Regions from separate parts of the Caballeronia sp. GAFFF2 genome, predicted to be linked through region 2. Evidence: predicted binding sites of a transcription regulator. Region 2 holds the regulator's gene; each other region holds the start of a gene.
What was found. Region 2 encodes FliA, which starts transcription of late flagellar genes. Its sites were predicted from a motif close to CTAAAGTTTNNNNNNNNNNNGCCGNTA; they were not measured.
Positions count from the first base shown of each region.

Region 1: a site for FliA is predicted at 1,649-1,675, ahead of NCT04_RS00915 (flagellin). Genes of this name have one in related genera too.
Region 3: a site for FliA is predicted at 2,192-2,218, ahead of flgM (flagellar biosynthesis anti-sigma factor FlgM). Genes of this name have one in related genera too.

Region 1 covers NZ_JALQDA010000003.1:92,714-96,882, reverse strand. Annotated here, with positions in the region: gene NCT04_RS00920 (tetratricopeptide repeat protein) at 1-1,499, shown strand, start outside; gene NCT04_RS00915 (flagellin) at 1,775-2,911, shown strand; gene fliD (flagellar filament capping protein FliD) at 3,091-4,169, shown strand, end outside.
Region 2 covers NZ_JALQDA010000023.1:184,769-188,937, forward strand. Annotated here, with positions in the region: gene NCT04_RS14475 (Rieske 2Fe-2S domain-containing protein) at 1-22, opposite strand, end outside; gene NCT04_RS14480 (GGDEF domain-containing protein) at 226-1,320, shown strand; gene NCT04_RS14485 (RNA polymerase sigma factor FliA) at 1,415-2,146, opposite strand; gene NCT04_RS14490 (MinD/ParA family ATP-binding protein) at 2,165-3,085, opposite strand; gene flhF (flagellar biosynthesis GTPase FlhF) at 3,078-4,169, opposite strand, start outside.
Region 3 covers NZ_JALQDA010000035.1:188,237-192,405, forward strand. Annotated here, with positions in the region: gene gcvA (transcriptional regulator GcvA) at 1-638, shown strand, start outside; gene NCT04_RS27030 (EAL domain-containing protein) at 728-1,504, shown strand; gene flgM (flagellar biosynthesis anti-sigma factor FlgM) at 1,857-2,162, opposite strand; gene NCT04_RS27040 (TetR/AcrR family transcriptional regulator) at 2,413-3,018, shown strand; gene NCT04_RS27045 (type 1 glutamine amidotransferase domain-containing protein) at 3,147-3,833, shown strand.

The DNA.
Region 1 (4,169 bases), on a different contig from region 2:
GCCGGCGCATGATCGAGCAGGACCCGAACTATCCGGAAGCGCACCGCATTCTCGGCGTGACGCTGCGCTCGCTGATGCGCCTCGACGACGCGCAAGCTGCTTGCCGTCGCGCCGTGGAACTCGCGCCGTTGTCGGCGAAAGCGCACGAAACGCTCGGCGTGGTGCTGATGGACCAGACGCGGTTCGACGACGCGGAGAAGCATTCGCGTCGCGCGATCGAACTCGATCCAACTTGCGACAGCGCGCACGAGAACCTGTTGTTCTGCTTGTCGCACAAGGAAGAAATCGACCGGAAGGCGTACTTCGAGCAGCATCTGTACTTCGCCGAGCAATGCGCGAAGCCGCTGCAATCGACGTGGAAGAAGCATCGGAACCAGCCGGACCCGAACCGCTGCATTCGCGTGGGCTTCGTCTCGGGCGACTACAACCAGCATCCGGTGGCTGTCTTCATCGAGCCGGTGTTCCGCTATCTCGTGAACGATCCCAGCGTCACGGTGCACGCGTACTACAACCGCTCGGTGACCGACGAGGTCACGCGCACGCTGCGCGATATCGTGCCGCGCTGGCACGACGTCTCGGGTTATAGCGATGCCGCGCTCGCCGACAAGATTCGCGCGGACGGCATCGACGTGCTGATCGATCTTTCGGGGCACACGGCCTATAACCGCCTGCTGACTTTCGCGCGCAAACCCGCGCCGATCCAGGCGACGTGGATGGGCTATCTCGGCACGACCGGCATGACCGCGATGGATTACTACATCGGCGATCGCCACTATGTGCCTGAAGAACAGATCGACGGTCAGTTCGTCGAAAAGCTGGCGTATCTGCCGGCGTATGCGCCTTTCAAGCCCTCGGAACATGCGCCGGCGCTCAACGCGTTGCCCGCGCTCACCAACGGCCACATCACTTTCGGCAGCTTCAACCGCTTCAACAAACTGCGTCCGCGCACCATCGCGCTGTGGTCGGAACTGCTGCGCGCGGTGCCGGATGCGCGCATGTTGATCGCAGGCGTGCCGCGCGACAACAGCCACACGATTCTGATCGATTGGTTCGAGAAGGAAGGAATCGATGTGAGCCGGCTCGAGTTTCGTCAGCGCTCGTCGCTCGTGCGCTATCTCGCGCATCACCTCGACGCCGATATCGCGCTCGACACGTTCCCTTACGCGGGCGGCGTCACCACCATGCAGGCGCTGTGGATGGGCGTGCCCACGCTCACCTTGCCCGGCGAACTGATCGCGAGCCGAGGCAGCACGTCGGTGCTTTCCAACACGGGCCTCGGCGACTTCGTGGCTCGCGACCGCGCGGACTTCGTCGCGAAGGGCATCGAATGGGCGGGCCGGGTCGAAGAACTCGCGCAGATCCGCGCCGGCATGCGCGAGCGCTGCCTGCAATCGCCGGGCTTCCAGCCCGACACGGTGGCCCGCGCGCTCTCCGCCAGCATGCGCCAGATGTGGCAGCGCTGGTGCGCCGGCAAGGCTGCGGCCACGTTCGACGTCTGAAGCGAATTTTTTAACGAAAGAAGTCGCTCCGTCTGCCGTTAAAGCTCTCAGACGGGGCATTCAAAAACCGCGAGCATCGGCAGCAGAGCCCCGCTGGGCAAGCTTTAGCACGGATTTCCAGGTATTTATCAGGCAAATCGAAACGAGCACTAAAGTTTGCCTAGCACGGGCCGAAAACCTAAACAAGCGGCCAAACAAACAAACGACGGACGCTTCCGCCAAACGATGGCGTTATCAACTCAGATAAATGCGCCAGGCCTCATCGGAGAAACAAAATGATCGGTATCAATAGCAACATCAACTCGCTGGTCGCTCAGCAAAACCTGAACGGCACGCAAAGCGCACTGTCGTCGGCAATCACGCGTCTTTCGTCGGGCAAGCGCATCAACAGCGCAGCAGACGACGCAGCTGGCCTCGCAATCGCTTCGCGCATGACCTCGCAGATCAACGGCCTGAACCAAGGCGTTTCGAACGCGAACGACGGCGTGTCGATGGTTCAGACGGCTTCGAGCGGTCTGTCGCAGATCACGGACAACCTTCAGCGTATCCGTCAGTTGGCCGTGCAAGCATCGAGCGGCTCGCTGTCGACGGCTGACAAGACCTCGCTGCAACAAGAAGTGACGCAGCGTATCAGCGAAATCAACCGTATCTCGTCGCAAACCACGTTCAACGGCACGAACCTGCTCGACGGCACCGCCGGCAGCAAGACGTTCCAGGTTGGCGCGAACGTCGGCCAGTCGATCACGATCGACCTCGGCTCGGCAGCAAACGTCTCGGCTCTGTCGCTCGGCGGCAGCAACCCGCAGAAGGGCACGGTCATCGGCACGGTCGACGGTCTGAGCCTGGGCGACACGGGTGCATCCGCAGCTGCCAGTTCGGCAACGATCACGTCGGTCAACGTCATCGCTGACGGCTCCGGCGGCTACACGTTCACCGACCAGGACAACAAGGCACTCGGCAGCTCGTTCGCCTCGTCGAACGTGTTCACGGGTCTGTCCGCAGGCAGCACGAGCATCAGCCTGAACAGCACCAACGTTCCTTCGGCAACCGCAGCTCAAACGTCCGAAGTCGGCGCGCTGACCGCGAACAACACGCCGCCGCAAGTGTCGCAAATCGACATCAGCAAGGCGAACGGCGCATCGTCCGCAATCGAGGCAGTCGACAACGCACTGGATGCAGTGAACTCGCTGCAAGCTCAGTTGGGCGCCGTGCAGAACCGCTTCAGCTCGGTTGCCGCTACCCAGACCGCGCAGTCGACCAACCTGTCGTCCGCTCAGTCGCAGATCACCGACGCGAACTTCGCGCAAGAAACCGCGAACCTCTCGAAGGCTCAGGTTCTGCAACAAGCTGGTATCTCGGTTCTGGCGCAAGCGAACTCGATGCCCCAGCAGGTTCTGAAGCTCCTCGGCTAAGCATCGCCGACGCAGTAACCGGCGCGTCTCGATCACGGCGCGCCGGCGACGTACCCAGGGAGGCTTGCCTCCCGATTTGCATTTCCGCCAGAGGCGCCTTCATGACGAATCGCCTGCTGACGGCGCAGTAAAACGCATCTTCAACCGCTCACGGCAAGAAGCCAGAAACGGAGCCATACATGTCCACGGTAGCAACCACTTCGGCATCCACGGTCGATCCGACCAGCGCCGTCCAGCAGGCCGCGCAGTCGATCATCAGTGGCTCGACCAACTCCACGATGGATGTGAACTCGCTCGTCACCGCCATCGTCAACGCGAAGGTCGCCGGACAGACGGATGCGCTGACAGCCAAGCAAACCAAGGACAACACCCAGCTCACCGCGGTCGGCACGCTCAAGTCCGTGCTGTCGCTTTTGCAAAGCTCGGTGAGTTCGCTCGCGGACGGCACGACGCTCGGCGCCTTCACGGCGACCGGCAGCGGCAAGGGTCTGACCGGCACGGCCAGCACCGGCGCGGTCGCGGGCACTTATTCGGTCGCGGTCAGCAACATCGCCACCTCGCAATCGCTTACCTCCACCGCGTTCACCAGCACCGCGCAACTCGGCACGGGCACGATGAAGCTGTCGGTGGGCGGCAAGGACATGTCGATCAGCATCGACTCTTCGAACAACACGCTCGCGGGCATTGCGTCCGCGATCAACAAGGCAAGCGGTAACCCCGGCATCACGGCGGCGGTCGTCAACGGCACCGATGGCGCGCACCTCGTGCTGCGCTCGGCGTCGACGGGCCAGGCCAACGGCATTACCGTGGCGGTCACGCCGAACATGCAGTCCGACGGCACGACGCCCGACGACAACGGTTTGTCCAAACTCAACGTGGCATCGACGTTGAGCGCCGCCACGACAGATTCGAACGGCAATGCGGTTCCGGCACAGACGGCCATCAGCTCGTCGAACTGGACGCAGACGACGGCCGGCATGGACGCCAACTTCACCATCGCGGGCACGCCTGCCAGCAGCTCGACCAATGCGGTCACGACGGCGCTGTCCGGCGTGACGCTGAATCTCACGTCGGATGCGGTCAACACGACGCAGACCTTGACCATCGCGCAGGACACGGCTACGCAGAAGACGGCCATCGATGGTTTCGTCACCGCGTACAACAACTTCATCACGACGGCCGCGTCGCTGACTTCGTTCGATTCGACCCAGGCAGCCGGTTCGCAAGGCGGCGCGCTGCTCGGCGACTCGATGATGAA
Region 2 (4,169 bases):
CGAGAGAAAAGTCGTCGCTCATAGCACTGAAGCATCCGCAGAAAACGCCGTTAATCATCTGTCCGAGATGCGTTCTTACACGATTCACAGCAGCTTGGCAAAACGTTGCAAAATACCAGTCGTCGGGGACGAACATCGCGACGGGGCCGCAATAAGACAAAAGCGCGACAGCAAAGACACGCGCAAAAGACCATAACAGCAAGAAATCACCACCAGGGGTTCAGTATGGAGCAGGCGCATCAACCGGCACGCCGGGCCTATGCCTTCGCATGGTCCGGCAACCGGAATCCCGAACGCGAGCAAGCCATGCTGCGTATCGGGATGGGAGCGGCAGTTCTGCTGGCTTATGCGGTGTATGCGTGGCGGCACCCTTCGGCCAACGCGTCGCTGATCACGCGGTTGATCGCGCTCTACGTGTCCTACGGTGCAATCACACTATTGCTCGTCAGCCGGATGATGGCGCTGTCCAACGTCCGGCTCGTCATCACCACTATCCTCGATCAGGCGTTGCTCGGCGCGATGTTCTTTCTCTGCGGCACGCTCGCCTTGCCGCTGCTGTGGGTGGTGTTCTGGTTTCTGATCGGCTCGGGATGCCGCTACGGCAAGCGCACGCTCGCCATTTCGTGCGCGATGGCGCTCGTCGCGATCGTCGCGCTGGCGTTGTGGCAACCGTGGTGGGTGGCAAACCGCGCCGCCGCGCTCGGGCTCGCGCTGAGCGTGCTGGGCGCGTCGGTGTATCTGAGTGTGCTGGTCGACAGGCTTGGCAGCGCGAATCGCGTGCTGGCGCGGCAGGCATCGACAGACCCGCTCACGGGCCTCTATAACCGTTACGCGCTCGAACAAACCGTGAATCGCGCGATGTCCGCGCCCGAAGCCGCCGACGCGAATACCAGCGCACTGCTACTGATCGACCTCGACGGCTTCAAGGGCGTGAACGATACCTACGGTCACGCGGTCGGCGACGTGCTGTTGCAGTCGTTCGCGCAATTGCTTGCACGGCGCATGCGCAAGACCGACACCATCGCGCGGCTGGGCGGCGACGAGTTCGTCGTGCTCGCGCGCAACATGCGCGATCGCAGCGCGGTGCTCACGCTCACCGATGGCATCCATTCGGCGCTCGCCGACCTCACGCTGGTGCAGGAGCGACCAGTGAGCGTATCGGCGAGTATCGGCGCCTGCTTGCTGTCGAGCGCGGCAGAAGCGCATGACGCCGATATCACCGCCGTGCTGAGAGCCGCCGATCGCGCGATGTATCGCGCAAAGAGTCTCGGCGAAGGCAAGACGGTGTTCGCCGAGGCGCGCGACTTCGAGATGCATTGAGCCCATCCGCGCGCATTCGAGCGCCTTTGCAAAGGCAAAAGCAAAAAGCGCGCGGCCCCGGTTCGGGGCTTCGCGCGCCTCTACAACTCGGAACTCAAGCCTCGACGCTAGTCCACGACTGTTCCCGCAGCTTCGCACGCAAACGCGCCACGGCCTGGCTATGCAACTGGCACACGCGCGACTCGCTCACTTCCATCACCGCGCCGATTTCGCGCAGGTTGAGGCCCTTCTCGTAGTACAAGCTCATGAGCAGCTTCTCGCGCTCCGGCAACTTGTCGATGGCTTCGATCAGCGCGCCGCGCAGACTGTCGTCCAGAAGCGCCGACAGCGGGTCCGAACGATCGACGCAGTAACGGTCGAGGAACGGCTCGTCGTCCGCCGAGCGGTCGAAGTCTTCGTAATAGATCAACTGGCTGCCGTGCAAGTCCTGCAGCATCGACTGATACTCGTCGAGCGGCATCTTCATGTGCTCGGCGACTTCGGTCTCGCTGGCCGAACGGCCAAGGTTCTGTTCCACCTTGTGTACCGCCGACTCCACTTCGCGCGATGTCTTGCGCATGCTGCGTGGCAACCAGTCGTTGGCGCGCAACTCGTCGAGCATGGCGCCGCGAATACGCTGACTTGCGTAGGTTTCGAACTGGGCGCCCTGATCTTCCTTGTAGCGGCTAGCCGCATCGAGGAGGCCAATCATGCCGGCCTGGATCAGATCGTCGAGATCGACGCTCGCCGGCATTTTGGCGACGAGCTGGAGTCCGAGGCGGCGAACGAGCGGCGCATATTTCGTAAGCACGTCGGACTGCGAGAGTTTGCCTTGGGCGTTATACATCCTGTTCACCTTTCAATATCACATCGACGCCGTGCTGCTCATTGCATGATCGGAAAACGCCGCCGCTCGGTGCGCCGCTTTCCGTCCGCTTTCACCAGACTCGCCAACCGGAATGTGCGCGTCGTACTGGCTCGCTTCGTCGCCGCGCGAAAACGGCGCGGGACGCATCGGCCAGTGCAGCAGCTCGGCTGCGATGTAGCGGTAGTCGCGCGCCGCGGCCGTAGCCGGAAACGCTTCCACCGCACACCGAGAGAGCTCCCTCGCCCGAGCGACGCGCGCATCCTCGGACACATACCCTGCCTGCACGAGCGACACGGCCAGATAACGGCTCGCGACACCCGAGAGGTTGTCGAACGCGACCGCTGCATCGGCTGCGTCCTGCACGTGATTCATCAGCACGCGGAACTGGCCGATCGCGTGGGCGTAGTGCAAGCGCTTCATGCACGCATACGCCTCGGTGATCGCCGACGCGGCTACCCGCGTCACTATCAGAAAGTCATGCGCCTGCGCCGCGAGCGACGAGAGCGCGCCATTACGATCGAGTTGCGCATCGATCAGCACGATATCCGCGGGGCCGTCGAGCAGCGCGCGTGCTTGCGCCGCATCGTGGCTGATACGTTCATCGCGCGGTGCGGCGATCAGCGAAAAACCCATCGGCGTGCGCACCGCGACATCCTGCAATTCGCGACGGCCGGACATCACCGCCGAGAGCGCGCCCGCGCCATCCACACCCGCCATGCGGCTGACCGAGCCCGCGTTATGCCGCTCGTCGATGACGAGCACATCCTTGCCATGCACGGACAACGCCGCGCCGAGGTTCACTACCGCCGACGTGCAACCGATGCCCGCCGGTCCGCCCACTACAGCCACCACGCGAGAACTGGCGCGCGTCAGCAGCCTTCTCAGGCCTTCAGCCTGATCGAGCACGAACTTATCCAAAATGGACTCCATGCAGTTCTGTCGTGGCGCGTGCGGACAGTGCGGACAAAAGCGCCGGCACATCGTCGTCTTGCGGCACGAAAGGCGAGCCATCGCGCGGAATGCAGAACGCGCTCTTGATGAGGAAACGCTTGGTTGCGACGTACAAGTTCTCCGGCACCTTCTGACCGGTCGATACGTAATGCACCGGCAGCTTGTAGCGGATGACCGTATCGAGCACGCTGCCGAGGTTGGTCGCCTCGTCGAGCTTGGTCAGAATGCAGCCCGCGAGCGGCGGCTGGTCCGGCGCACTCTTGTAGGCCTGCACGACTTCGTTGAGCGTGTCGCCGTGGCTCGTGGCGTTCAGCAGCAACAGGCGTTGCACCGGCTGACCCGTGCCGCACAGCATCGCGATCTGGTCGGAGACCGTGCGATCGCGCTGGCTCATGCCGATCGTGTCGATCAGCACGATATGTTTGTTGCGCAGTTCGGAGAGCGCGAGTTGCAGGTCGGCGCCGTCCTTTACCGCGTGCACCGAGACGCCGAGAATCTTGCCGAAGATGCGCAGTTGCTCATGCGCGCCGATCCGGTAGCTGTCCGTCGTCAGGAGCGCGACCTTGCTGGCGCCGAAGCGCATCACGCAGCGCGCCGCGAGCTTTGCCGTGGTCGTCGTCTTGCCGACGCCCGTCGGGCCCATCAGCGCGAACACGCCGCCGCGTTCCATCAACGCGTCTTCGCTCGGCATCACCGGCAGATTCGATTCGAGAACTTGCTGCACCCATTCGAGCGCGTTTTCCACGTTCTCCATCGACGGCATGTTGTCGATCACCATGCGCACGAGTTGCGCGGAGAAACCGGCGGCGAAGAGGCGCTTGGTCAAGGCCGAGTTGGTCGGGTTGCGGCGCTGGCGGTCGCCCCACAGCAAACCCGAGAAGTGCTCTTCCATCATCTCGCGCATCGACGAGAGTTCGTTCATCACCGTTTCGTTGACGACTTGCTCCATGCGCGTGCGGATGGCTTCGGTCACGACGGCCGCGGCATTAGCCGGCAAGCCTTCGAAATTGCCCGATGCGGCCGGCGCTTCGTCGGCGGGTTGCGGTGCTGC
Region 3 (4,169 bases), on a different contig from region 2:
ACGAATTCACGCGCCGCGTGTCCGGCGTCGTGCGCGTGAACGCGCTGGCGAGCTTCGCGTTGTGCTGGCTGCTGCCGCGTCTCGCCGATTTTCAGGCGCGCTTTCCCGATATCGACGTCAGGTTGTCGACCACGTCGCGCAAGTTGCGGTATATCGGCGATGCCTTCGATATCGGCATACGCTCGGGTCATGAACAAGGCGCGGGCGTCGTATCGCGCTCGTTGATGGCCGATGTGCGCTTGCCGGTGTGCAGCCCCGCGCTGCTGCGTCAGCGTCCCATAGCAAGCGTCGCGGATCTGCGTCATCACGCGCTGCTGCATTCCGCCAGCACGCGCACGAGTTGGTCGTCGTGGCTCAAGGAGGCGGGCGCGGCGGACTTGCGCGCGGCCCGGCACGTCGAGTTCGAGCACACATATCTGCAACTCGCTGCTGCAGCGGAGGGGCTTGGCGTGGCGCTCGCGTCGTTGCCGCTGATCGGACGCGATATCGCCGAAGGCCGACTCGTATGCCCGATCGCGGCGCCGGCGTGGCGCGCGTCCGATTACACACTGGTGATCAACGCAGACCGCGTCGGGGATGACGCCGTGGTTTCCTTCGAGAAGTGGATCATGGCGAGCGCGGGAGGTGCCGGAAGTTAAAGAAGCGCGTCCCATCGTCCGATATATTGAAGGCCGGCGCGAGATGGCAAGCTGTCGCTTCAAAGACCAACTTTTCAGACGAACGAAACATGATCAAAATTCACGAGGCGGGACAGCCGGCAAACGGCCCCGTTCGCTGCGGTGGCTGCAATAGCCCCGAAGTGGCGCAGATCGAAATGGCCTTTGCGTTTCAGCCTATCGTCGACGTGCGGTCGGGCAGTCCCTATGCCTACGAGGCGCTCGTACGCGGGCCGAATGGCGAATCGGCGGGTTCGGTGTTGTCGCAGGTCGACGACTCGAACCGTTATAACTTCGATCAACGTTGCCGCACGACTGCAATCGAGCAGGCGGCAAGCATGGGCATGGACAGCTTTCTGTCGATCAACTTCATGCCGAACGCGGTCTATCAGCCTGCGGCATGCATTCGCAGTACCTTCGAGGCCGCCGAAAAACACGGCTTCCCGGTGAATAAGATCATCTTCGAAACCATCGAAGGTGAAAACATCATTAGCCGTTCGCATCTGGTGCAGATTTTCCGCGCGTATAAATCGTTCGGCTTTCAGACCGCGATCGACGATTTCGGCGCGGGTTATTCAGGGCTCACACTGCTCGCCGACTTTCAGCCGGACTTGATCAAGCTCGACATGGCATTGGTGCGCGACATCGACACCGACACCGTGCGTCAGCGGATCGTTGCCGGCGTCTTGAAGATTTGCAGTGATCTGGGAATTCGCGTGATCGCGGAAGGCATCGAGACGCAAGGCGAGCGCGATTTTCTGGAAGCAGCCGGCGTGAGCCTGATGCAAGGCTATTTGTTCGCCAAGCCCTCGTTTAAAGAGATGCCTGCGATTGCCAATGTGCGTTAATGCAGGGTGCCAAAATGTTGAAAGCCGTGCTTGGGACGTTGCTAATCGTTTTGGCGGGATGCGCGGTGCCTGGTGCGCCGGCATCGCCAGAGAATAGCGTTGGAGCCGAAGGGTCGGCCACCCAAGCTCCGGCATCGACTGATCATTCACATTCAGAGCGTGTCGAGGCGCCGCGCAGAAATCCGAAGATGTATGGGCCGCCAGGCGAGTGATTGGTGTCGGGCTCACTACGCGTCGGTCCGCTCGACTACGAATCTGCAGAATCGGCCATGCCATTTGAACGGGGCATTTGGTTTTGTCCCCCGACGCTTTGCGCTATGCCGCCCGCGCTCCATTCCCGCTTAACCACCCATCAACGCATCGTCGTCTTGAGCAAATCGCCTGCGGTGCTCAACATGCCGCTCGCAATCTTGCCCGAGTCGATCTTGTAGGTTCCATCACGCAGAGCCGCCTTGATCGATTCGACCTTCGCCGTGTCGATGTCCGCGCCGCCCGTGACTTGCATAGACGACAACGAGGACAACGTCACTTTCGAACTGGTTGCGTTGGTCGCGCTGGTTTGCTGCACGCCGCCCGTAGCCTGCACATCGCGTTTGCTTGCTACGCGAAAGGTGTCGGATTGGAGTGCGGCGGGCGTGTTGTTCGATTCGATCTTCATGGCTTCGGCTCCTTGTCTGTTGAGTTCTTTAACGGAGTGGGGCTTGAAATCTTTACCAAGCCCGGCGGCCTGCCGACACCCTCGCAACCTCGTCCAGCCCGCATAGCCTTATCCAGTAAGCCTCCCGTGTATTTGCAACAAATTGAAACAAAGTGTGAGGAATCGCACATAGACCGGACTTGGCGTCTGCGAGGGCAAGAAATTTCTTAAAATACTAGACGACTGGTCTACTATAAGCTAAAGTCCACCCATGCCTACCGCAAACACATCAGAAACCGTCGACGTCCGCGAAAACATCATTACCGTCGGTCAACGGTTGATCGGCGCCAAAGGCTTTTCCGCCGTCGGCCTGAATGAGATTCTCACGGAAGCCGGCGTGCCGAAGGGCTCGTTCTATCATTATTTTGGCTCCAAGGATGCGTTCGGCGTGGCGCTCCTGGAACGCTATTTCGAGGACTACCTGAACGACCTCGACCAGACGCTAGCGCAGCCCGGACTGAGCATGGCGCAGCGGCTGACGAACTACTGGAGCATCTGGCAAGAAACCCAGTCCTTCTTCGATTGCCAGGGCAAATGTCTCGCGGTCAAGCTCGGCGCCGAAGTGGCGGACATGTCGGAGGCCATGCGCGCCACGCTGAAGCGCGGCACGGCGGGGATCGTTAGCCGTCTTGCAAGTGCAATCGAAATCGGTGTGGCGGAAGGCTCGCTTTCGATCGAAGGTGATCCGCAAAGCGTCGCGCAGAGCTTGTATCAACTGTGGCTCGGCGCCAGCATCATGGTGAAGATTGTTCGCAACACGCAGCCGTTTGAAGTGGCGACGACGACAACGCAGCAGATCTTGCGACTTGCTCCCTGACGAAGCAGGGAGCGAGGTGCCAGCACTTCTTTAGAGGTGCTTTTTTTGAAGCATTTACTAGACGACTGGTCTACTAACCCCATCAACCTTCTTTACGGTTTCGCCTTACTCACCCACGGAGATGCAACATGAAAGTGCTCATGGTTCTGACCTCGCATGACCAACTCGGCAACACGGGCCGCAAGACGGGTTTCTGGCTCGAAGAGCTGGCCGCACCCTACTACGCCTTCAGGGATGCGGGCGCGGAAATCGTGCTGGCATCGCCTAAAGGTGGTCAGCCGCCGCTCGACCCGAAGAGCAACGAGCCGGCCAATCAGACCGAAATGACACATCGTTTCGAAGCCGATTCGCAGGCTACCGCGCAGCTTGCCAGCACGGTAAAGCTCGATCTCGTCTCGCAAGCCGATTTCGATACCGTGTTTTATCCGGGCGGTCATGGTCCGCTCTGGGACCTGGCCGAAGACAAAAACTCGATCGCCCTGATCGAAGCCTTCTTGGCCGCTGGCAAGCCTGTCGCGCTGGTCTGCCACGCACCTGGCGTGCTGCGCCATGTCCGCACGCCGGAGGGCGCACCGCTTGTCGAAGGCAAACGAGTCACGGGCTTCACCAACTCCGAGGAAGCCGCGGTCGGACTGACCGATGTCGTGCCGTTCCTCGTTGAAGACGAACTCAAGGCGAAGGGCGGCATCTATTCGAAGCTCGAAGACTGGGCACCTTATGTCGTCACCGATGGCCTTTTGATTACCGGGCAGAACCCGGCTTCATCGTCGTCCGCTGCGGCGACGTTGATGAAGCACCCGGCGCTCGCGCAATAACCGACGTTGACGTTACCGGCGCGCGCGGCCATTGGGCGGCCGCGCGCCATGGAACCCACGCTCGTGCCAGGACTTGCGATGCACGGGCAAATTGCCGGGCGCGTGAGCTCGTCGATCCCACATCACGAAACCAGCCCGCGTGTCGTGAGAAATCCTGCTGCGTGGCAGCATGCACGCGTTGCACATAGCCCCGGTGCGTTTCTCATCGCGGAATTTTCTCTCCAACCCTCTGATTCAACGCGCAAATTTAGCCGTCATTTTCCTCGATGCAGCGCCACGCTTAAGGGCTACGCTCTTATATAAGAGGCAGCCGCAGTCACGGCGCTTGCCCGACGC